Regions from separate parts of the Microlunatus sp. YIM B11417 genome, predicted to be linked through region 2. Evidence: predicted binding sites of a transcription regulator. Region 2 holds the regulator's gene; each other region holds the start of a gene.
The links. The regulator LexA, encoded in region 2, represses DNA repair genes until DNA is damaged. The targets are predictions, from matches to a motif close to TCGAACANNTGTTCGA.
Positions count from the first base shown of each region.

Region 1 (7,808 bases), on a different contig from region 2:
GCTGACCCGGGTTGTGCTGACCCGGATTCTGCGGGCCCGGGTTCTGCTGGCCCGCGCTCTGCTGGCCCGCGCCAGGCTGGCCCGGAGTGTGCGGCTGGCCCGGGTGATTGGCCTGGCCCTGCCCGTGCGGCCGGCCCAGATCGTGAGCCTGGCCCTGATCGTGCTGGGGCGTTCCCCAGGGCTGAGCGGGTTGTCCCTGCGCTCCGCCGTCCTTGTCGTAGCTGTCCATGCCTCGACCGTCTCTCCGCTCCCTGTGCCTTCCCTGTGGCCGACGAATGAGAGCGGTAAGAGGTCTGGACTCAGGATCGCGGGCCGGTCTGGCTGCGGCCGGTGACGGTCAACTCCTTGATGCTGTGCAGGCAAGCGGTCCAACCCAGGGAGCACGCGTCGTAGCACTCGACGGCCGGCAGCAGCCCCTCGTGGGTGAGCCGCAGGGTGGTCCCGTCGGTGCCTCGGCTGAGGTCGAAGATCACCCGGGTGCCGGTCCACTCGTCATGATCATCGACGAAGGTCAGGTACGCGTCGACCACCTGCCAGACCATCCGCCGGGCGGGGACGACCTCGGTCAACCGGAACCGGGCCTGCCGGATCCCCTCGTCGCAGAAGACGAACTCGTCACCGGGCGCGGCGGAGTCGCCCTCGATCTGCTCGCTCCACCAGTCCCGCACCCGGGTGACGGCCGCGAAGACCTGCTCGGGCGGCTGCGAGACGGTGAACTCGGCGCTGAAGCTGGCGGTGTTCATGATCAATTCCTTCCGGTCGGTGAAACCTGCTTGATGTCCCACCGACGAACGGGCCCGGCCCCGGATCGACACCGCCGCGAAATCCGATTGACATCCGGCGACTGACCGGCTGAACTCGACGCCAGACATCGGCCCCGGTGGCCGCCGAGCGAGAGGACCAGTCATGCGCGGACTCGTGTTCCCGACCACCGTCTCTGCGAACCCGAGGACCGATGCACCGCTCAGCCACCCGCAAGGCCGCCGCAGCACCTGACCATCAGCCGCCCGGCACCCGCCGCTGGCTCAATCTCGGCGTGCTGGCGCACGTCGATGCCGGCAAGACCAGCCTGACCGAGGCGCTGCTGCACGCCGGCGGCGCCCTTGATCAACTCGGCCGGGTCGACGACGGCACGACCCAGACCGACACGCTCGCGCTGGAACGTCGGCGCGGCATCACGATCCGTACCGCCGTGGCCAGCTTCGCCGTCGGCGACGTGACGGTGAATCTGGTCGACACCCCCGGCCACCCGGACTTCATCGCCGAGGTGGACCGGTCGCTCGCCGTGCTGGACGGCGCGATCCTCGTGCTGTCCGCCGTCGAAGGCGTACAGGCGCAGACGATCGTGCTCTACCGGGCGTTGCGCCGGCTCGCCGTCCCGGTCGTCTTCATGATCAACAAGATCGACCGGAGCGGTGCCGACCCGGACCGGGTGATCACCGCGATCCGGCGCCGGCTCACCTCGGCCGTGGTGCCGCTGGGGACGGTACGCGACGCCGGCACCCCGGCCGCGGCACCGGTGCCGCTCGACTGGACCGCCGCCGGCACCGCGGAGGCCGCCACGGTCGGGCTCGCCGATCATGACGACGCCGTGCTGCAGGCCTGGGTCGATCACGGCCGGCTGCTCGATCCGGCCCGGTTCAGCGCGGCACTGGGCCGGCTGACCCGGCGCGGGGTCTGCCAGCCGCTGACGTACGGCTCGGCGGTGACCGGCGCCGGCGTCGCCGAGTTGATCACCACCGTCACCGAGCTGATGCCGGCCGAGGCGGCCGATCCCGCCGGGCCGGTCTCGGGACAGGTGTTCAAGATCGAACGTGACGACTCCGGCGACCGGGTCTGCTCGGTACGGATCCGGACCGGCACCCTGTCCGTCCGCGACCCGGTCACGGTCGGCACCGAGGAGGCCGGCCGGGTCACCCGGCTCGAGGTGTTCGAGCCCGGCGGGGCCACGCACCGGGACCGGGCGGTGGCCGGCCAGATCGCCCGGGTCCACGGCCTCGGCCGGGCCCGGCTGGGCGACCGGCTGGGCACCGAACCGGCCGGACTGCCGGCGCTGAACTTTCCGCCGCCGGCGTTGGAGACCACGATCGTCGCCCGCGATCCCGATCGACAACTGGCCCTGCACACGGCGCTGACCGAACTCGGCGACCGTGACCCGTTGATCAGATTGCGTACCACTGATCACGGCGCGTCCCGGATCTCCGTCTACGGCGAGGTGCAGCAGCAGGTGATCGCCGACACCCTGCTGCTCGAGCACGGGATCGAGGTCGACTTCCATTCCACGACGGTGATCTGCGTCGAGCGCCCGGCCGGGATCGGCAGGGCCGTGCTGCGGATCGGCGATCCCGATCACCTGTTCGGCTACACGTTCGGCGTCACGGTCGAGCCACACCGGCCCGGCGCGGGCCTGGAGTTGATCTTGGACGTGCCGCGGTCACAGGTGCCGATGCACGTGTATTCGACGGTCGACGCGTTCCGGGACGCACTGGTCCGCTACGTCGAGCTGCCGCTCGCCGCCGGGCCGCACGGCTGGCAGGTCACCGACCTCCGGCTCACCGTCACCGAGAGCGACTTCGTCCCACCGGGACCATCGACGACCCACGTCAAGCACACCGTTGAACAGGTCGTCGCCGACGCGGTCCGCGATGCCGGCACGATCGTCTGCGAGCCGGTGGACCGGTTCACGCTGGAGACGCCGGTGGACGCCATCTCCGGCACCCTGGCCCTGCTCGGCCGGCACCGCGGGGTGCCGGGCACGCCCATGATCACCGGCGCGCTGGCGGTGATCACCGGGACCGTACCGACCGCGGAGCTGGATCCGATCCGCCGGAATCTGCACAACGCGACGCACGGCGAAGGGCTGCTGGACTCCCGGCTGGACCATTACACCCCGCGCCGGGGTGGAGCGGGTCCGTCGGACTGAGCCGGCGACGGACCCGCTCCGGACGACTCAGTCGGCCAGGTCGGCGAGGGCCTTCCGGGCGGCCTCCAGCTCGGCCTCCAGCGCGGCCACCTTCGCGGCCTGCTGGTCCCGGGCGGCCTCGATCACCTCGTCGATCGGGGTCGAGAGGTCCTCGTGGAGTTCCTTGGCGGCGCGCGAGACGGCCGCCGCGGCGACGGCGAGATCGCGGGCCAGGTAGGTGGATCCCTGCTTCAGGTCGGCGTGCCACTCACCGTCGGCGGTGCCGGTGACGGTGAGCGTCAGCTCGAGCGTCTTGGTCCGCTTCGCACCCGGCTTGCGGCCCGGGGCCTTCCGCGGCTTCACCTCGGCAACGGCCGGGGCCGGTGCGTCGAGGGGCGGGAGCTCGACGTCGGTGGCCGGCGCTTCGGGTGCCAGGGTGTCTACAGTCATCGTGCGGCGCTCTCCTTCTGGATGTCGCCCGCCGGGAGCAGGCGGTGGGGAAGCCATCATTAGAATGCATGTTCGACTTGCGGCTCAACTCGACACGCCGCAGCGGGCACCTGCAAGACTCCGGGCCATGGAGTTGCTGGCAGCCGCGAGGGACGGCGACGAGGACGCGTTCGGAGCCCTCGTGCTGCCGTACCGCCGGGAACTGACGGCGCACTGCTACCGGATCCTCGGGTCGGCCCAGGACGCCGAGGACGCGGTGCAGGAGGCGCTGCTCGCGGCCTGGCGCGGGCTGTCCGGGTTCGAGGAGCGCAGTTCGCTGCGCACCTGGCTGCACCGGATCGCGACCAACTGCGCGCTCCGGCTCGCGAAGTCCAGACCGGCCCGGCTGCTGGTTTGGGACCACGGGCCTGCCCGGCGGCCGGCCGACGACCTGGGCAACCCGGTCGAGGGCGCCGACTGGGTCGAACCGCTGCTGACCGAGACCGATCACCCGGAGCGGGTACGGGAGCGACGCGAGCACATCGGCCTCGCCTACGTCGCCGCGCTGCAGCGCCTGCCACCGAACCAGCGGGCCGTCCTCATCCTGCGCGACGTGCTCGGCTACCCGGCCGCCGAGGTCGCCGGACTGCTGGAGACCACGCCGGCCTCGGTGAACAGCGCGCTCCAGCGAGCCCACGCGACGCTGGCCGGCGCCGCGCTGCCGCTGGAGCAGGTCGCGACGCCGAAGGGCAAGGAGCGGAGCATCGTCGCCGCGTTCGTCGCGGCCTTCGACGCCGGCGACGTGGCGGGCTTCGTCGACCTGCTGGCCGAGCAGGTCCGGTTCACCATGCCGCCGCTGCCCGCCTGGATGGACGGCCGGGACGACGTGGTCGCGTTCCTGGCCGACCGCGTCTTCGCGCTCGACTGGCGGGCCCGCCCGGCCCGGTTCAACGACCAGCCGTCGCTGGCCTGCTACCGGCCGGCGGACGACGGCACACTGGAGCTGGCCGCGGTGCTGGTGCTGACCCTCGACGGTGACCGGGTGACCTGGCTGGCCTCGTTCATCGGGCCCGACCTGCTGGCCCGGATCCCGCTGCCGCCGCGGATCGCCGCGAACGAGTTCGGCGATCACCGATGAATCCGCGCGGCGCGCTGTCTCGATACCGGTGAAAGGTCACTCACCCGAGGCAAGGAGCCACCGCCATGCGCAAGATCATCGTCTGCAACATCGTGTCCCTGGACGGCTACTTCGCCGATCCGGAGGGCCGGCCCCCGTTCGCCGGGATGGACGAGTTCTTCGACGCGTACAACCTGGAGCGGATCACGGCGGCGGACACGGTGCTGCTCGGCCGGACGTCGTACCAGGGGTTCGGCGACTACTGGCCGCACATCGCCGACGCCCCCGACGATCCGGCGGACCGGTCGCTGGACGGGGTCAACCGCGGCATCAGCCGGCGCTGGAACGAGGTACCGAAGGTCGTCGTCACCGACAGCTACCGGGTGCCCGGCGGCCATCCCTGGCAGGACACCACGACAGCGGTGCTGCGGGACGGTGTCGTGGCCTGGATCGCCGCGGCGCGGGAGTCCGGCGACGGCGAGATCGTGATCTTCGGCAGCCGGGTGCTGTGGAACGCGCTGCTGGCCCAGGGCCTGGTCGACGAGCTGCATCTGATGATCGCGCCGGTCACCTTCGGCGGCGGCACCCCGGCCTTCCCGTCGCCGGCGACGTTCACCCTGGCCGGGACGCGGACCCGGCCGGGCTCGGCCAACACCCTGCTCGTCTACACGCCGCCGTCGCCGTGAACCAGCGCCTTGAGTTGATCTTGATCTGCTCGCCAGGCGGTCAGCGCCGCGTGCCGGAACTTGACCTCGGCCTCCAGTGCCCGGCGGTGTGCCGAGAGGGCCGCCACCTTCCGCAACGCCACCGCCTCGGTCTCGAGGGTCGCGACGCCGCGCGGTGAGCCGGCCAGTTGGATCGCACGGCTCACCTGGCGAAGCTCGTCCTCCAACTCCGCCAGTGAACTGCCCGAGAAGTCGGGCTCCCTGCCACGATCCACAGCCGTCCCCACTGAAATCGAGGTCACCGCAGCACCACAACTATCGGGCCCAGGTGTCGTGCAGGTTACGGATCTTCCGGGTCCCAGCCGGATTCACGGTCTCGCGTCGCGAGGTACGCCAGCTGGGCCGCGACCGAAAGCTCGGCCGCGGGCCGGACCGCCTCGTCGATCTCGGTGTACACCGCGCGGACCACCTCCGCCGGCGTCCGCGCACCGGCGGCGACGGCGGCCCGCACCTGGTCCAGCCGCTCCAGCCGATGCTCCCGGTAGTACGCCAGCACGCCGCCCGGGTCCGTCACCACCGGGCCGTGGCCGGGCAGGATCTCGGCGACGGCGTGGTCCCGGACCAGCGTGATCATGGTGTCCAGCGACGTCAGATAGGAGCCGATGTCGCCGTCCGGGTGCATGATCACCGTGGTCCCGCGGCCGAGCACCATGTCACCGGTGGCCAGCCGGTTCACCCCGTCCGCCCCGCTGATCAAGATCGAGTACGAGTCGCTGGTGTGGCCGGGCGTTGCGACCAACCGCAGCTCGGCGCCGGGCACCGAGACCCGCTCGCCGTCGACCAGGCCCCGCTCCCCCACCCGGACGGCGGGGTCGGCGGCCAGCACCGGGCAGCCCGCCCACCGGGCCAGCGCCGGCGCCCCGGCCGAGTGATCGAGATGTCGGTGGGTGACGATGATCATCGCGATCTCGCCGGCCGCGTCCAGCACCCGGCGCAGGTGGCGTTCGTCGTCCGGCCCGGGATCGATCACCACGACCGGGCCGCGGGCCGGGTCGCCGACCATGATCGTGTTCGTACCGTCCAGGGTCATCGGCCCGGGATTGTCGGCCCGGAGGATCGCCACGCTCACGTCAATCCCTTTCCTGGGTAGCGGAACAGCCAGCGGTCACCGCGCCGCTCCGGCACCGGCAGCACCTGCTCGACGACCCGGTCCGCGGCGGCGTCCAGTACCGCGGCCAAAGAGCCGAGTTCGGCCAGTTCGACCAGGATCGACAACGTCGGCGGCATCAGGCCCAGCTCGCCGTCCCGGTGTGCGGCCAGGGTCGCGGCCGGCGTCGCCCAGTCCGCCGCCGAGGCCTCGCCGGACACGTCGGCCGGCTCCTGATCAGCGGGGACGACGGCGATGAAGAACCGGGTGTCGTAGCGCCGCGGCTCGACCTCTGGCGTGACCCAGTGCGCCCACGGGGCCAGGTCGGCCGGAGTCAGCCGGACGCCGGTCTCCTCGGCCAGCTCCCGCACCGCGCAGGCCAGGACCGGATCGCCGGTTTGATCATGATCGGCGGGGTCGACACCGCCGCCCGGGAACGCCACCATCGACGCCGCGAACGCCATCCGGGCGTGCCGGTGCAGCAGATAGACCTCGAGTCCCCGGCCGGACTCGCGGACCAGGATCACGCTCGCGCTGGGTCGTGGCGGCACGGGGACTCCGGTGAACCGCAGCGCGCGCTCGATCACCGCATCCGGCACCGGCACGGTGATCCGGCCCAGCACGTCGAGTGAGTGGCTGACCATGGCTCAAGGCCGCCCAGGGTCAACGTGCACTGAGCCTGTCGAAGTGCCGAGCCGGAGCAGGCCTTGCCCTTCGACAGGCTGAGGGAACGAGTCCGACACCACGCCGGCTCAGGCCGGCACGATCCGCGGCGGATCGGGCGTCACCCGGACCACCAGCTCGACCTCGACCGGCGCGTTCAGCGGCAGCGAGGCCACCCCGACCGCGGAGCGGGCGTGCCGGCCGGCCTCGCCGAACACGGCGCCGATCAGCTCGCTGGCCCCGTTGGCCACCTTGGGCTGGCCGGTGAACTCGGTCACCCCGGCCACGTACACCACGACCTTGATCACCGCGGCGATCCGGTCCAGCCCGCCGGCCGCCTCGGCGGCGGCCGCGATCCCGTTCAGGGCGGCCTGGCGGGCGCCGTCGTACGCCTGCTCCTCGGTGACCTCGGCGCCGACCCGGCCGACCACGCTGAGCGCGCCGTCGACCAGGGGCAGCTGGCCCGCGGTGAAGATCAACTCCCCGGACCGGACCGCCGGCAGGTACGCCGCGAGTGCCGCCGGCACCTGCGGCAGGGCCAGCCCGAGCTCGGTCAACCGGTCCTGCGGCGAGCTCACTCCGAGTCGCCCTCGACGATCGGCCGCTTCAGGTAGGCCACCAGGTTCTCCGGGTTCAGGCCGGGCACGATCTGCACCAGTTCCCAGCCGTCGGCACCCCAGTTGTCCAGGATCTGCTTGGTCGCATGCACCAGCACCGGAACGGTCACGTACTCCCACTTCGTCATGGCGTCAGCGTAGTGATGCGCGCTGCACGACTACCATCGGCCGCATGTCGTCGCCCCCGTTGCACACGTTGCACATCGTGTCCGGCAAGGGCGGCACGGGGAAGACCACCGTGGCCGGGGCGCTGGCCTGCGCGCTCGCG
Region 1 covers NZ_JCAMPJ010000002.1:403,723-411,530, reverse strand. The annotation lists gene AC6CCG_RS12195 (trypsin-like peptidase domain-containing protein) at 1-229, opposite strand, end outside; gene AC6CCG_RS12190 (SRPBCC family protein) at 300-743, opposite strand; gene AC6CCG_RS12185 (GTP-binding protein) at 956-2,923, shown strand; gene AC6CCG_RS12180 (DUF6319 family protein) at 2,951-3,352, opposite strand; gene AC6CCG_RS12175 (RNA polymerase subunit sigma-70) at 3,480-4,469, shown strand; gene AC6CCG_RS12170 (dihydrofolate reductase family protein) at 4,535-5,134, shown strand; gene AC6CCG_RS12165 (hypothetical protein) at 5,113-5,319, opposite strand; gene AC6CCG_RS12160 (MBL fold metallo-hydrolase) at 5,454-6,242, opposite strand; gene AC6CCG_RS12155 (NUDIX hydrolase) at 6,239-6,904, opposite strand; gene AC6CCG_RS12150 (RidA family protein) at 7,013-7,501, opposite strand; gene sp36 (Sp36 family protein) at 7,498-7,668, opposite strand; gene bagA (ATPase BagA) at 7,713-7,808, shown strand, end outside.
Region 1: a site for LexA is predicted at 3,413-3,428, ahead of AC6CCG_RS12180 (DUF6319 family protein). Genes of this name have one in related genera too.

Region 2 (7,808 bases):
TCGGGGATCGACTGTGTGCGCTCCGTCATGCCTGTGCGTTCCTCTCGATCGTGCTCCCTCAGGAGTTGGTCCGTCCCGGGGTGAGCTTGTGGGGAGTGAAGTTACTGACCTTGTTGTCGGCGACCTCATCCGGGATCAGCGGTTCGATGCCGAGCGGCTCGGACTCGATCCGCAGCATCGCGATCTCGGTCTCGAAGTCCTCCAGCGAGTGGTACTGCTTGTAGACGCTGGCGAAGCGGAGGTACGCCACCTGATCCAGCTCCCGGAGCGGACCGAGGATGGCCACGCCGACCTCGTCCGCCGGGATCTCGGACTGCCCGCAGGCGCGCAGCGTGTCCTCGACGACCTGGCCGAGCCGGGCCAGCTGGGTTTCGTCGACCGGCCGCCCCTTGCAGGCCTTACGAACCCCGGAAACGACCTTGTCCCGATTGAACGGCTCGACGACGCCACTCCGCTTCACGATGACGAGCTGCATCTGCTCGATCGTGGTGAAGCGGCGCGAGCAGGACGGGCACTGGCGGCGACGACGGATGCTGCAGCCGTCCTCCGCGGTGCGCGAGTCCAAGACTTTCGAGTCGGTGTGTCGGCAGTACGGGCAGTGCATTGGGTTGTCCTCTCCCCGGGACCCGACTACCACTATCTGTGGGCCGTGGTCCGTCCCCTGACTACTACATCTAGACCCTATGGCTCACATGAGCGACACGCAAGGGATCTTCGGGAGGAAATGACAAGGAAGTGATTCGGGGTCTGGTATGGCCCGGTCAGAGCAGATTGCGCAGCAGCAGGTACGCCACCGAGACGATCAGGCCGGCGATCAGCCAGCGGGTCGCCGTCATCCGGCGGAGCAGGGGTGCGAGTCTGGCCGGCGGCCGGACCTTCGGGCCGCCGAGGGCCTCGACGATCCACAGCACACCGACCACGGTGAGGCCGATCAGGCCGAGGAAGATCAGCGGGTTGTACGCGAACGCGGCCGCCAGGTCGCCGTGCAGCAGGGCGCTGCCGAGCCGAGTGCCGCCGCAGAGCGGGCACTCCCAGCCGGTCAGCGAGCGGAGCGGGCACGGGATGCCCTGGCCGGTCGTGGCGTAGAGCGCGCTCAGCGCGACCCCGCCGCCGAAGAAGCCGGCCAGATACTTCAGCCCGGTCGTCGCCCGGAACGGCTGCGCCGCCGCAGCGGGGGCGGCGGTACGACTAGCTCCAGGTCCGACCATGCCGCCCATTCTGCACCGCCGCGGTGCTCCGGTGGCCGAGCGGACCGGCTCAGGCGAGTTCCTCGCGAAGGAAGCGCACCGTGAGCCGCCACGCCTCGGCGCGCGCCGCCGTCGTCGCGGCGGGATCGCCGCCGAGCTCGAAGCTGACGCCCGGGCCGGGCGAGACCGTACTCGTGATCGGGTCGCCGGGCGGGCCGGCGATGCCATGGCCGGCGCCGGGAAGCACGACGTGCTGCCAGGGTCGCGGATGGCGCGCCACCTCCAGCCGGGCCGCCGCCACCGCGTGATAGCGGGCGGAGTCCCACATCGCATCACGGTCGCCGGCGATCATCAGGATCGCGGCGTCGCTCCGTTCGACCGGGATGCTGATCTCCGCCAGCGCGGCCGGCTCGGTCGGCAGCGGACCGTACTGAGTGGCCAGGCCCACCGGCCCATCGGCGGCCACAGCGGCCGCGAACTCCGCCGAGACCTGATTCGGCAGCGCCGGCAACGGTTCGCCGCCCAGGGTCCAGGCGACGGTCGGCGTGCCCATGATCACGTCCACCGGCCCGAGTCCGTAGTCGATGCCTTGCGTGACCACCCCGCTGCCGACGACGCTCACCGCGGCCGCGACCCGCCGGTCATGGCTCGCCACCAGCAGCGCCGCCTCCCCGCCGCGGGAGCCGCCGAGGATGCCGACCCTCCGGGCGCCGGACTCGAACAGGAACGCCACGGCCCGGGAGAAGTACTCCAACGGAATGTCCTTGAGCACCGGCGGAACGCCGGGCGCCCCGAAGTAGGCCAGCGCGAGGACGGCGAATCCCTCGCCCGCCAGAACGGCCGCATCGCGTTCGTGGAGCCCACCCTCGGAGCCCCCGATCAGCACCACCCCGCCCGCCGGCACACCGTCCTCGGGAGAGAACAGCACGCCGCTGAGTCCCGCCGCCCGGGGCAGTTCATGATCAGTCGTGACCTCCATGGCGGGAGCCTAGGGTCCGGCACCGACATTCACGCCCGCACGTGCGGCCTACGCCAGCCGGCAGGCCCGGTCAGGAGTCCGAATCCCTGGCGGAGCTGTCCAATGCTTGGGAGGGTGTCCGGATGACGACGAAGGGCCGGGCGAACGGGCCGTACACGGTGCGAGGTCTGGACGGATCGACCTGGGACGACTTCGCGGAGCTTGTCGAGCGCAACGGCGGTGTCATGGGCGGCTGCTGGTGTCAGAACAACCATCGCCGGCCGGGCCTTCGGACGCCGGCGGACAAGAGGGCAGCCAAGGAGGAGCGCGTGCGCGCCGGCCGAGCCCATGCCGCGCTCGTGTTCGATGCCGACGGGCTGGCTCAGGGCTGGGCCCAGTACGGCAGCCCGGAGGAGTTGCGGCCCTGACCCATCGGCGTGCCTACGCGCAGGACCCGCCGCCGCCCGCCGACTGGCGCATCATCTGCATCTTCGTGGACAAGCGTCACCGGAAGCAGGGCGTAGCCCGGGCTGCGCTGCACGGTGCCGTGGCGCTGATCGCCAAGGCCGGCGGGGGCCGGATCGAGGCGGTCTCGCAGACGACCGCCGGGCAAGCACTCCTGGATCCTCACCAGGGTCCTCCCCGCAACGCCGGTCGAGTGACTCCGGCCGGCGCGTCGGCGACGAGGTACGGTTCCGGGCGCACTGACGGGCGGACAGGTCGGGCGCTAGGCTCCCCTGCTTGAGCCGCCATGTCGGCGGCGTCCCGACGCGGGAGGGTGCGAGGTGAGCCAACCACCGACCGAACCCGGGCGACAGCCCGACTCCGAGACCGAGCAGGGCGCGACCGGGCCCGAGCCGGGAGCGCCGACAGAACCGGCGGCCGGCCCTGAGTCGTCTTCGCCGGGCTGGCCGCCGCAGCAGTCCGAGCCGGCCCCGAGACAAGGCGCGGCGCAGGACGAGGCGGGCCCGGCTGATCAGCCAGGACCCGAGCAGTCCGCGCCCGCACCGTCCCGAATCGCTCCCCACCAGTCCCAACCCACGCCGGATTTGCCGGTGCCGGAGCAGGCTGAGCCGGGTCCGTGGAGCCGGCCGACGTCGGACACCGTCGATTCCGGGCCCGCCCAGGCAGGGCCCGGACCGTCGCAGGATCAACCCCCGTTCGGTGGGCCACCAGCGGCCGAGAACACGTGGGCGGCGCCCGGTCCAGACCTGGCCCGGAGCCCGGATCAACAGCAGTCGTGGTCGCAGTCCGCGCCAGCACCGGCGCAGCAGCAACCGCCCCAGTTCCAGCCCGGTCCGCCCCCGTCTTCGGGGCCGCCCGCGTTCCCGCAACCAGGACCGCCCGCGTTCCCCCAGTCCGGAACGCCGACCTCGCCATACGGTCAGGTCCCGGCGCCGCAGCCAGGTCAGGCTCCGGCCGGGCCGCCGGCACCGGTCGGCGGGCAGCCGTACCCGATGCCGTTTCCCCCGCGACCGCAGCTCCGCACGGGCTATGCGTCCTGGGGCAAGCGGGTCGGAGCGAACCTGATCGACTCGATCCCAGCGTTGCTGTACACGGTCGTGTTCATGATCGGCTACGTGAACGTGATCATGTCCATGATCACGTCCGTTCAGGGTTCCGGCACGTACAGCCCGGACTTCTCGGGCCTGACGGTCTGGATCGTCGTGCTCGTCGTGCTCTGGGTGATCTCGATCGGCTGGGCGATCTACAACCGGTGGATCACCGCCGGCCGGACCGGCCAGTCACTCGGCAAACGCGTGATGAAGATCAAGTTGATCAGCGAGCAGACCGGCCAGCCGATCGGCGCGGGCAACGCGTTCCTACGGGACATCGTCCACATCGTCGACGGCGCCGCCTACATCGGCTATCTCTGGCCGCTCTGGGACGAGAAGCGCCAGACGTTCGCCGACAAGATCATGCAGGACATCGTCGTCGATCATCCTGCTGGGCCGTCGGTCAGCGAACGGCCGAGTGGGCCGTAGGCCGGTAGTCGTCGCTGGTCACCCGCGCCACGGTCGCACCGATCACGGTCAGCGCCGCGGCGGCGATCAGCAGCCCGACGACCATGATCACCGCGATCCCGCGGTTGGTCAGCCGCCACTGGACGTCCAGATCGCGCACCGGGACGACACCCGCGTCCCGGCAGGACCGCACGCCGGCCACCGGAGTCTTCCGCACCTGCGGGCCACGGATCGCCGTCACCGGCTGCGTCACCGGCCGGACCTGCCGGGCCGAACCACGGCTGGGACGACGAACGCGAGTCCGGGTCGGATTCGCGATCAGGGCTGCTGTCGCCATCGCCTTCTCCCTCTGTCAGCTCGAACTGATGTTCGATAGAACGTGTGTTTGATAATGCCTAGGTCCTGCCGTCGAAAGCAAGCACATTCGCACGCGTGTTCGGGTGTGTCTTCCGATGGATTCGAGTCAATCAGCGACCACTGACAGTGGGTCGAGCGAAGGGGGACGACCCCCTTCAGATCCCCCGCCCCACTCGCGAACGGACAGCACCGACCGTCCCACCCGGACGACGAACCGGGTGCGGCACCGCCGGTGTTCGATCACCCGACACGCCGGTCGAACAGATGTTTGAATTTGTCGGACCGCTTCTCTACTGTCAGGTGCATGGCGAAGCGCGACGACAATGCATCGGACAAGAAGCGGGGCCCGGCGGCGACGCGGTCGCGGGCGACCGACGACGCGTCGAAGAGCCCCACCGCCCCGGCGCGCCGTCGCGGGCGGCCGCGGGACGCCGACGTCGCGGCCGAGCTCGGCGCGACCGTCAGCTCGTTGCCCGACGGCCCGATCGACGCCGCCGGGCTGACGCCGCGGCAGCGCCGGGTGCTCGAGGTGATCAAGGAGACGGTGGAGGCGCGGGGCTATCCGCCGAGCATCCGGGAGATGGGCGACGCGGTCGGGCTGGCCAGCTCGTCGAGCGTCGCGCACCAGCTGAAGGTGCTCGAGGCCAAGGGCTTCCTGCGCCGGGACCCGAACCGGCCGCGCGCGCTCGAAGTGCTGCTGCCGGGCGATCCGGCCGCAGCCGCCGTCGCCCGCCCGGTCTCCTCGGCGACCCAATCGGATTTCGACGAGTCGGAGGTCGGCAACAACTTCCCCGCCCCCGTGCACGTCCCCGTCCTCGGCCGGATCGCGGCCGGTGGCCCGATCCTGGCCGACGAGCAGGTGCAGGACGTGTTCGCCCTGCCTCGCCAGCTGGTCGGCGACGGCGAGCTCTTCCTACTCGAGGTGCGCGGCGACTCCATGGTCGACGCCGCCATCTGTGACGGCGACTGGGTGGTGGTCCGGAAGGCCCAGACCGCCGAGAACGGCGACATCGTCGCGGCCCTGCTGGACACCGAGGCGACCGTCAAGACGTTCAAGCGGACCGGCAACCAGGTCTGGCTGATGCCGCACAACCCCGCCTACGACCCGATCGACGGCAACCACGCCTCGATCCTCGGCAAGGTCGTCGCCGTGCTCCGCCGGCTCGGCTGATCACTGCACGACGCAGAACTCCTTCGTCGCGGTCGCCTGATCTGCGCGCCCTCCGGTCCTTGATCACGAAGACGTGATCAAGGACCGGCACAGGTTCGGCTACCGGATCCCTTCCGAGCGCAGCGTGCGTTCCAGCCGCCGGGCATGGTCGATCAGGGCGTCGGTGATCTTGGCCAACTCCTCCGGCCGGTCGGCGATCTCGACCGGCAGCGTGCAGCTCATCGCGTCGGTGGCCGGGATCCGGTAGCTCACGACGGTCGCGACACACGCGATGCCGAGCACGCCCTCCTCGCGTTCCATGGCCCAGCCGCGATCCCTCGCCAGGTCCAGCTGTCGGTGCAACTGGCGGCGATCGGTCACCGTGTGCTCCGTCGCGGCGGTCAAACGCTCGGGCAGCAGATCATCGACCTCGGCCGGCGTCAGTTCGGCCAGCAACGCCTTGCCCAGCGCGGTCATGTAGGCCGGTCGCCGGCGCCCGACCTGGTAGGCGCAATAGACCCCGTCGTCGTAGTCGTGACTGGCCAGATAGAGGACCGACGACCCGTCCCGCCGCGCGTAGTGCGCCGCGTGCTCGACCTCCCGGGACAGTGCATCCAGCGCCTTCGCGACGTACGTCGTCGCCGGATCCCGGTCCAGGTAGGCGGTGCCGGAGCTCAACGCGTCCGGACCGATCCCGAACGCCGAACCCGTCGAGTCCGACTCGATCCAGCCGAGATCGCGCAGGGTGCGGACCAGCGCGTACAGGCTCGAACGGGGATAGCCCAGCCGCTCCTGCAGTTCAGGGAGCGTCAGCAGTTCCGGCGACGCGGCCAGGACTTCGAGGAGCCGGATGGCGCGTTCGGCCGACTTGACCGGTCGATAGTCCATCGGTCCACCTTCCGAGGGTCCGGGGTTGACAGTGCGGAACCGAGCATACATTCTAAGTTTCTGGAAGCTGTCTACATATGAGGACTCAAATTACATATGTGGATCACCCACGACGAAGGAGTTGTGCGATGACCGCGACGGGCCTCGGCCTCGCCCCAGGCGCACTGTGATCACCTACGTTCTCCGCCGGATCGCGTTCATGGTCGTGACGGTGCTGGCCATCTCCGTGGCCTCGTTCGCGATCATCCAGTTGCCGCCCGGCGACTACCTCACCGCGTTGCAGGCCCAGCTGGCCTCACAGGGCGACTCGATCGGCGACGCCCAGCTGCAGGCCCTGGAGGCGCGGTACGGGCTCAACGACCCGATCCACGTGCAGTACCTGAAATGGATCGGCGGCATCCTGCTGCACGGCGACTTCGGCCAGTCCTTCGAGTGGAACCGGCCGGTCGCCGACCTCCTGGCCGACCGGCTGCCGCTGACCATCGGCATCTCGATCCTCACCCTGCTCTTCACCTGGGCGGTCGCCTTCCCGATCGGCGTCTACTCCGCCGTCAAGCCGTACTCGATCGGTGACTACGCCGTCACGACGATCGGATTCCTCGGGCTGGCGATCCCGAACTTCCTGCTGGCGTTGATCTTGATGTTCATCGCTTTCAAGGCGTTCGGTCAGGACCTGGGCGGGCTGTTCTCCCCCGAGTTCGCGTCCTCCGACTGGAACCTGGGCAAGATCTTGGACCTGCTCTCCCATCTCTGGGTTCCGGTCGTCGTGCTGGGCACCGCGGGCACGGCGGGCCTGATCAGGATCCTGCGGGCCAACCTGCTCGACGAGCTGCGCAAGCCGTACGTGGTGGCGGCCCGCGCCCGGGGCGCCCACGAGCGGCGGCTGGTGATCAAGTATCCGCTCCGGGTGGCGCTCAACCCGTTCATCTCGACCGTCGGCTGGGTGCTCCCGGCCCTGATCTCCGGCGAGGTGATCGTCGCCCAGGTGCTGTCCCTGCCGACGACCGGCCCGGTGATGCTGCAGGCGCTGCTCAGCCAGGACATGTACCTCGCCGGCAGCGTGCTCTTCATCGTCAGCGTGCTCACGGTCGTCGGCACGTTCCTGTCCGACCTGCTGCTGGCCTGGATCGACCCCCGAGTGAGGTACGGCCATGGCTGATCAACTGCTCACCGCTCCCGCCGCCGTGCCCCACCATGATCAGGACGACGTGGTCGCGGTCGCGCCGCAGTGGAAGCTCGTCCTCTGGAGCTTCCGGCGGCATCGGATGGCCGTCGCCGGCCTGGTGATCACCGTGATCATCTAC
Region 2 covers NZ_JCAMPJ010000003.1:348,219-356,026, reverse strand. The annotation lists gene AC6CCG_RS16825 (vitamin B12-dependent ribonucleotide reductase) at 1-29, opposite strand, end outside; gene nrdR (transcriptional regulator NrdR) at 59-604, opposite strand; gene AC6CCG_RS16815 (DUF2752 domain-containing protein) at 762-1,208, opposite strand; gene AC6CCG_RS16810 (acyl-CoA thioester hydrolase/BAAT C-terminal domain-containing protein) at 1,258-2,166, opposite strand; gene AC6CCG_RS16805 (hypothetical protein) at 2,289-2,573, shown strand; gene AC6CCG_RS16800 (RDD family protein) at 3,603-4,130, shown strand; gene AC6CCG_RS16795 (hypothetical protein) at 4,105-4,446, opposite strand; gene lexA (transcriptional repressor LexA) at 4,771-5,637, shown strand; gene AC6CCG_RS16785 (IclR family transcriptional regulator) at 5,737-6,504, opposite strand; gene AC6CCG_RS16780 (ABC transporter permease) at 6,671-7,663, shown strand; gene AC6CCG_RS16775 (ABC transporter permease) at 7,656-7,808, shown strand, end outside.

Region 3 (7,808 bases), 170 kb from region 2:
GCCGGTTCGAGTTCGCCCCCGCGGAGTGCTGCCGTACGGCGGTCGGTGGTCCAGGTCCGGTCCTGCACGCTGACCAGGCCGGCGACCGCGAGCAGCGTCTTCCGGCCGACCCGCCTGGCCAGCGCGGCCGGGTCGGCGTCCACGCCGTCCCGCCAGCCGGCCGCGTGGAGACCGAGGTCGCCGTTGAAGGCCCGGGCGGCCCGCCGGTCGGCGGGGTAGGGCGGCTCGACCGGGCGCTCCGTCGGGTTCAGCGGGACGCAGTAGTGGCGCCGGAACACCCGATTGCCGTACGGAACGTCGCCCTCGCCGTCGTACTCCTGCCACCCGACGACCCCCACGTCCACCGAACGGCAGAGCCCGGCGAACCGGGCCGAGAGCTCGCGGCCGAGGTCGGCGGCCGCCGTCGCCGGGAGCCCGACCGCCAGCAGGTCGACGTCGGACCGGCCGACCACCGCCTGCCCGGTCGCGACCGAACCGTACAGCTGCACCTCGACGGACCGGTCGGCCCCGGCGACCGCGGCCGACGCCGCCTCGAGGACCGGTTCGAAGGCGCCGGGCACCCGGCCGCGGGCGGCGCCGGTCACGATGCAGCCACGGTCGTCCACGCCCTCCCACGGATCTCGCACGGGCCACCTCCGATCCGGGCCGACGGTACACCGCGGAGCTCGGTGGTCCGGCAGCTCAGCGGCGCTCGAGGCCGGCGAAGAACTGGCGTACGTCGTCGATCAACAGGTCCGGCGCGTCGTAGGCGCCGTAGTGGCTGCCCCGGTCCGCCTCGGTCCAGGACACCAGGTTGTGGTGTCGCTCGACGAAGGCCCGGACCGAGGGCAGGTCCTGCGGGAACTGGATCACGCCGAGCGGCACGTCGGCCGCGTCCGGCAGCTGCTCCCGGTCGGCCTCGGCGTAGATCCGGATCGCCGAGCCGGCGGTGTTGGTCAGCCAGTGCACCGAGGCATGGGTGAGGATCGCCTCGATCTCCTGATGGCCCATGCACTGGACGTTCCAGCCGACCAGCCCGGCCGGCGAGTCGGTGATCGCGTGGGCGAGGCTCTGCGGCTGCTCGCTGTGCACCATCCCGTACGCGGCGGTCGTGGAGAACTGCTGCCAGGCCTCCATCGCGGCCCGGTCCCGCGGCGACAGGCCGGCGATCAACTCCGGGTCGTCGGGGGCGTCGAACCAGGCCTCGGTGACGTGCGCCCCGATCACCGCGGCGGGCGCCAGTCGCCCCATCTCCGGCGCGATGCCACAGCCCCAGTCGTTGCCGACCGTGCCGTACCGGTCGTAGCCGAGGCGCCGCATCAGCTCGACGAAGGCGGCCGCGATCCGGCCGACGCCCCAGCCGGTGTCCGGGGTCGGACCGGAGAAGCCGAAGCCGGGCAGCGACGGCAGCACGAGGTCGAACGCCACGCTCGGGTCCAGGCCGTGGGCGGCCGGGTCGCTGAGCGGGCCGAGGACGTTGATGTACTCGAAGACGGAGCCCGGCCAGCCGTGGCACAGGATCAGCGGGATCGCGTTCGGCTGCGGTGACCTGATCCAGCCGAAGTGGATCCGGGTGCCGTCGATCTCGGTCTCGTAGTGCGGGTACGCGTTCAGCCTGGCCTCCCAGGACCGCCAGTCGTAGCGGTCCTGCCAGTACGTCACCAGCTCCCGGACCCGGGCGCTCGAGGTGCCGTAGTCGACGTCGCCGCCGGCGGGTTCGGGCGCCCAGCGGGTCCGGGCCAGCCGGTCCCTGAGGTCGGCGAGGTCGGCGTCGGGTACGTGGATCGGCGCCGGCTGGATCTGGTCGGTCATGGGGGCTCCTTGTCTCGGTTCGGTCCTTCACCCCGGAGGTCGGAGCCGGTGCGCCGCCGTCGACATCGGGTTACCCTCGAATTCCCGCCGAGGATCCGATCATGACGACCGCCAGCGAAGCCGACTCCACCAGTCCCGCCACCGGGCCGATGAGCTGGGTGCTGGCGTCCCTGCTCGCCTTCAGCGCGATCCTGCCCCTGATGACCCTGGCCTTGGCCGTTCCGCCGCAGCTGATCGTGCCGGTCGCCGTGCTGGCGGGCGCCCTGCCGGCCGGCCTCGCCGCGAGCTGGGTCCGCAACGTCCTCGGCGCCGGCGTGCGCAGCCGCGTCCTGGCCGTGGTCGCGACGACAGCGGCGTTGTCGCTCGTGGTGGCGCTCGGCCTGTTCCTCGCCATCATGCTCGTGCCGGTGCCGATCCTCGTCCATCTGCCGGTCGCGGCCCTGATCCTCGGCGGCATCGCGACCTGGGCCGCCTGGCGATTCCGCCGTCCCGGCCGGCAGGTGGTCCGGGACGTCCTGCTCTCGCTCGCCCTGCTGCTGGCCGGTGCCTTGGTGATCATGCTCGTGCTCCGCGGCGGCTGCATGATCGTCACCTGCAGTGCCTACTCCGGACCGGTCTGACGGCCGGCGATCAGGACAGGTCGGTGTAGCCGGCCAGGATGATCGGCCATTCCGCGAAGTGGCCGCGCCGGCCGGCATTGGTCGCGTTCCAGCCGCCGTGCTCGAACCGGACCAGGGTGCCGTCGCCGTCCGCCGTGAAGCTGACCGCAAGGCTGGACGGGAAGTCCGGATCCTGGGCCAGGGTGAAGGTCTGCGCGTAGCGGCGGCCCGGCTGCCAGTCCGTGATCGTGCCGATCGAGAACGTGCCGTCGGGGTTCTCGAAGATCACCTCGCCGTCCTCGATCACGGCGCGGCCACCCTCCTTGATCCCGTAGTTGCGCCACCAGGAGAACGACGTGAACCGGTCGAACGCGGCCCCCGGGTCCAGCTCGATCCGGAGCTCGTGGACGATCGGCGGCAGCTCGTCGGGCACCCGGTCCGCCGGGCCGGACTGCTGCTGCAGGAACGTGATCCGGTTGCCGGCCGGGTCGTGCACGGTGACGGTACGGCCGCGCGGGGTGTCCTCCAGGCCGGGCCTCGCGTAGCCGTAGTCCCGGCCGGCCAGCTCGGCGTGCAGCGCCGCGGCATCCGGCACCATGATCAGGATCGCGCTGCCCGGGGTGCCGTCGCCGTGGTGCTCGGACAGATCCACCCGGATGCCGCCCGGCCCGGTCAGCCGGACGTACACCGGAAGATGATCATGGTCGTCGTGGGCTCCGTCCGGTGCCCAGCCGAGGAAGTCGGCGTAGAACGGCCGGGTCGCGGCCCAGTCGAACATGCGCAGGATCGGCACCACCGGAGCGGTCGCCGCCCCGGGGGACAGCGCCGCCAGGGTGTTCCAGTTGCGGACGCCGTGCGCCGCCGCGATCAACTCCAGGACCTGGGCATGGCCGAACTCGACGCCCTGGGCGGCCAGGGCGCGACGCAGCCGCTTCGCCTGGTCCTTGGCCTCGCGAGGGGTGGGCAGGATGATCATGAGATGTCCTCTCCGCGGAGCGAACCCCTGGGTGCCTGCGTTGCCCGGTGCTTCCGCGGATGGTGCCATCGTCGATGATCAACTTCTGCGGACGTACGGCATTCGCCGTCCCGAAGATCGGGGCAGGCGGCCGGCTGCCGCGGCCGTGCCCAGATCTTACGCCGTATCCGTCCCCTGAGCCTGTCGAAGGGGCAGGCCGGATGGAGCCTTGCCCTTCGACAGGCTCAGGGCCCCTTCGACAGGCTCAGGGAGCGTTCGGGCTAGCGCGGAGTGATCTGCGGCTCCGGGGTCGCGGCGCCGGTGCGCTGCCGGGCCGCCGCGGTCCGGGTAGGCGGCGGTGGGCCCGGGTTGGGCGTCCGGCGGAGCAGGTCGAAGAACGCGTCGCCGAGCAGCACCTGGTAGCGGTCGTCGGCCGCCAGCAGGTCGTTCAGCTGCGCGATGTCGGTCGGATTCCAGCCCCAGGCGAAGATCCCGGCCGAGATGAAGAACGGCGAACTCCCATCCCAGTCGGCGATGTAGGCGTCCAGCCCGGCCTTGAACTCGACTGCCTGACCCGGCGCCCCGAAGTGACCGATCACCGGCAGCTTCCCGGCGGCGATCACCCCGCCGCCGTCCCAGGACTGCATGATCCCGCGCAACGGCGTGTTCTCCCGGTACGACTCGATCACCCAATCCGGCATCGGGATCCAGCCGTTCTCGTCCCGGTTGTTGTAGGCGTACACAAGATCAAGTCCGGTCAGCCGGAGATAGCGCCCGGTCACCTCGGTGTAGGCGTCGAAGTCGTCCCGTGGCCAGGACCCGCCGTACGTGTAGCCGGCGCCGGACGGGCCGCAGACCAGCAGATCGTTCTCGGTCGCGGTCTCCTGGTAGTAGCGGTACAGCGCCGGAGCCGTGTCGGCCAGCACCGGGCTGATCGTCCAGTTGGTCGGCGCCTTGCCGCGGTCCGGGTTGTCCCAGAGGATCCGCATGTGCCGCTGGCAGTACTGGATGTTGTCGCCCTCGCCGACGGTCATCGTGACGTAGGCCTTGTTGGCCGGCTTGACCGGCGTGAACCTCGGCACCCGGGCCGAGATCCGGGCCGGGACTCCGCTGTGCACGGTGCCGTTGGTGAAGAAGTCGGCCGCGAACACCTCCACACTCTGGGTCGCCGCAAGATCGACCCCGCCCCATTCGCCGGCGACGTCGTTGGAGAACCAGCCCAGGTACGGCGTCGTCGGCTCGGTCGCGCCGAAGATCGTCCGGAGCAGTTCGCCCGGCTCGCCGTTCGGGTCCAGCCAGACCACCATCGCCCTGGTCGCGACCACGTAGTCCCGGAAGTGCGGGAACGGTTCGATCCGGGTCGGCGCCTTGTCGGTCGCCGAGACCAGGTACTGATTCCACAGGTCGACGGTCACCTCGAGCTTGGTGGTGCCGGCCGGCGGCGCGAACCGGTAGACGAAGAAGTTGCCGCCGTCGGCGAACCGGTTGGCGTCGCCGCCGATCGAGGAATTGCCGCCCTCGACCAGGTACTCGGCCTCCTCGGCCGTGTCCGGCAGGAAGTTCGCGATCTCGGTGCCGTCGGCGAGGACCTTCACCGAGGCGACCGAGGCGCCCCAGCCGTCGGTGCCGAACGCGTCGCCGAACTTCACGTAGACGGCCTCGCCGCCGAGCTCGGCGGACACGTCGAACGTGTAGAAGTCCCGGTTGGAGGAGTCCCGGATCTGCTCGGTCTCCCGGGCCACCTCGCGCCAGGTGACGCCGTCGACGTCGACCACCCGGGTCGGCGGCAGCCCGGTCAGCAACCGCTGCTCGCACTGCGGCCAGAGCTGGTCCAGCTGCCACTGGTAGATCTCGGTCTTGGACTGCCCGTCGAACTTCCCGCGGAGGTCCTCGATGATCTTGAGCTGGTACGTCTCCGCCTGCTCGGCCGTGGCCACCACGGCACCCTTCAGGCCGGCCAGCGTGGTGGCGATGTTGACCGTGTCCCGCACCGCGGGGTCGTACACGATCGCGCCCTTGACCTTGCCCGCATACTTCGCGACCAGGTCCAGCGGTTGATCATGAACGGTCTTCGGTACGTCGATGCCGGCGAGCCACTTGTCGTCGACACCCGAGTCGTCGTAGGCGAAGTAGAGCTCCGGCCGGTTCCGGTTGACCACGCCCTGCAGGGTCGTCAGCAGAAGTTGATCTTCGCCGAGCAGGGTGTGGATGTCGGCAACGTCGAGGTGCTTGGGCCGGGCGAACGAGGGGAGCAACCGACCCTCGGTCCAGGTCACGCCCGGCCCGGCCGCGGCGGCTCCGGTGGCCGTCACGCCGAGCCAGCCGGTCGTCAGGCCGGCCGTCGCGAGGGCGGTGTTGATCTTGAGAAAACTGCGTCGGGAAACCATGGCGCCACTCCTTTGTGTGGTGATCCCCGGGGTACGAGTCCCCGCCAGTTGCGGTGAACGTACCAACGCGAACCGGGCCCGGTCAGCGCCGCGGCGGCAGCTTCCCATTCTTTGGTCAAACAATTTGTGAAAATGGGTGCCGGGCCGTGGCTGTGGTCGCGGCGTGGCGCGCCGTGCGAAAGGTGTGACCAGAGATAGGGTTCCGAACGTGTGTTCGGATGGGTCGCTGCGTGTGCTCGGGGTGGACCCCGGGCTGACCAGGTGCGGGCTGGGCGTGGTCGACGGGCGGCCCGGGCGGCCGCCGACGATGGTCGCCGTCGGCGTGGTCCGGACCCCGGCCGACCTGGACCCGGCTCGCCGGCTGCTGCAGATCGAGCAGGGGATCGAGGAGTGGGTGGCGGCGCACCGGCCGGCGGCGGTCGCGGTGGAGCGGGTGTTCGCCCAGCACAACGTGCAGACCGTGATGGGCACCGCCCAGGCGGCCGGGATCGCGATGCTGGTCGCGGCCCGGCACGGCCTGCCGGTCGCGCTGCACACGCCGAGCGAGGTCAAGGCAGCGATCACCGGCTCGGGCCGCGCCGGCAAGGAACAGATAGGACAGATGGTGACCCGAATCCTCAAGCTGGACGCGATGCCGAAGCCGGCCGACGCGGCCGACGCCCTGGCCCTGGCGATCTGCCACGTCTGGCGCGGCGGCGGTGCGTCCCGGCTGGCCGACGCGGCCGGCGCGGCGACGGCACAGCAGGCCCGCCAGCGGGCGGCCTTCGCGGCGGCGACCGGCCGGGCGAGCCGGGGAGGTCGGGCGTGATCGCGCGGCTGTCCGGCGAGGTGGTCCAACTTGGCGCGACGTCGGCGGTGATCGAGGTCGGCGGGGTCGGGATGCTGGTCCAATGCGGTCCGAACACCACCGCGAACCTGCGGCTCGGCCAGCCGGCGACGCTGGCCACCTCCCTGGTGGTCCGGGAGGACTCGCTCACCCTGTACGGCTTCGGGACCACCGAGGAGCGGGAGCTGTTCGAACTGCTGCTCACCGCCTCCGGGGTCGGCCCGAAGCTCGCCCAGGCCTCGCTCGCCGTGCTCAGCCCGGACGACTTGCGGTCCGCGATCGCCACCGAGAACCTGGTCGCCCTCACCGCCGTCCCCGGCATCGGCCGCAAGGGCGCCCAGCGGATCGTGATCGAGCTCAAGGACAAGATCAACGCCGTCGGCCTGGCCGACCGCCCCGCCGCGCCGACGCCCAGCAGTGCGCCGGCCTGGCGGGATCAGGTGAGCCAGGGCCTGCAGGGTCTCGGCTGGTCGGCCCGCGACGCCGACGCGGCCTGTGACAACGTGGAATCACTGGTCGCCGAGGACCCCGACCTCGGCGTCGCCGAGATCATGCGGGCCGCCCTGAAGTCGCTCGCCAAGAAATGATGATCAACGCGCACTGGGGCTAGACCGGGTTCAGCTTCCACTTCTGGCAGTCGCCCTGCCAGTAGTTCCAGACCCGGACGTCGGCGCGCGGCGTGCTCGAGCAGCCGGCCACGTCGAGCGAGCGGCCGCCGATCCTGGACGTGATCCGGACGTAGTCGCCCGGCAGCCGGTCCACGTACCAGCGCTGGCAGTCGGCACCGGTGTAGCCGGACTGCACGACGTTGGCGTTGAGGTCCGGCGAACACCCGTCGAGGTGCAGCGCCTTCCCGGTGTCGGCGTTGATGATCTTGTAGGTCCCGGTGCCGTCGTTCAGATAGCTGAGCTGCCACTGCTGGCAGGCGCTGCCGACGTCGTTCCAGACCGACACGTCGGCACCGTCCGCGGTCGAGCAGTCGAGCACGTCCAGCGCCCCGGCCGGGATGTTCTTCGGCGCGATCCGGTACCTCCCGTCCGGCACCGGGGCGACGCCCGGATCACCGGACGGCAGTGCCACGTTCTGCCAGCTCGCCGACGGTACGCCGAGCTTCGGGGTGCCGTCCTTGGTGAAACCGACCTTGTCGATCCGCAGCGAGCGGTCGCCGCCGCAGCTGCCGTACGGTGCACCGCTGGAACTGGTCACCGCGTGGTAGGCGTTCCAGACCTCCTTGCCGTCGGGGGAGCGGA
Region 3 covers NZ_JCAMPJ010000003.1:514,033-521,840, forward strand. The annotation lists gene AC6CCG_RS17545 (hypothetical protein) at 1-626, opposite strand, end outside; gene AC6CCG_RS17550 (epoxide hydrolase family protein) at 682-1,791, opposite strand; gene AC6CCG_RS17555 (hypothetical protein) at 1,893-2,411, shown strand; gene AC6CCG_RS17560 (glyoxalase superfamily protein) at 2,422-3,366, opposite strand; gene AC6CCG_RS17565 (GxGYxYP domain-containing protein) at 3,627-5,732, opposite strand; gene ruvC (crossover junction endodeoxyribonuclease RuvC) at 5,959-6,540, shown strand; gene ruvA (Holliday junction branch migration protein RuvA) at 6,537-7,145, shown strand; gene AC6CCG_RS17580 (family 43 glycosylhydrolase) at 7,165-7,808, opposite strand, start outside.
Region 3: a site for LexA is predicted at 5,935-5,950, ahead of ruvC (crossover junction endodeoxyribonuclease RuvC). Genes of this name have one in related genera too.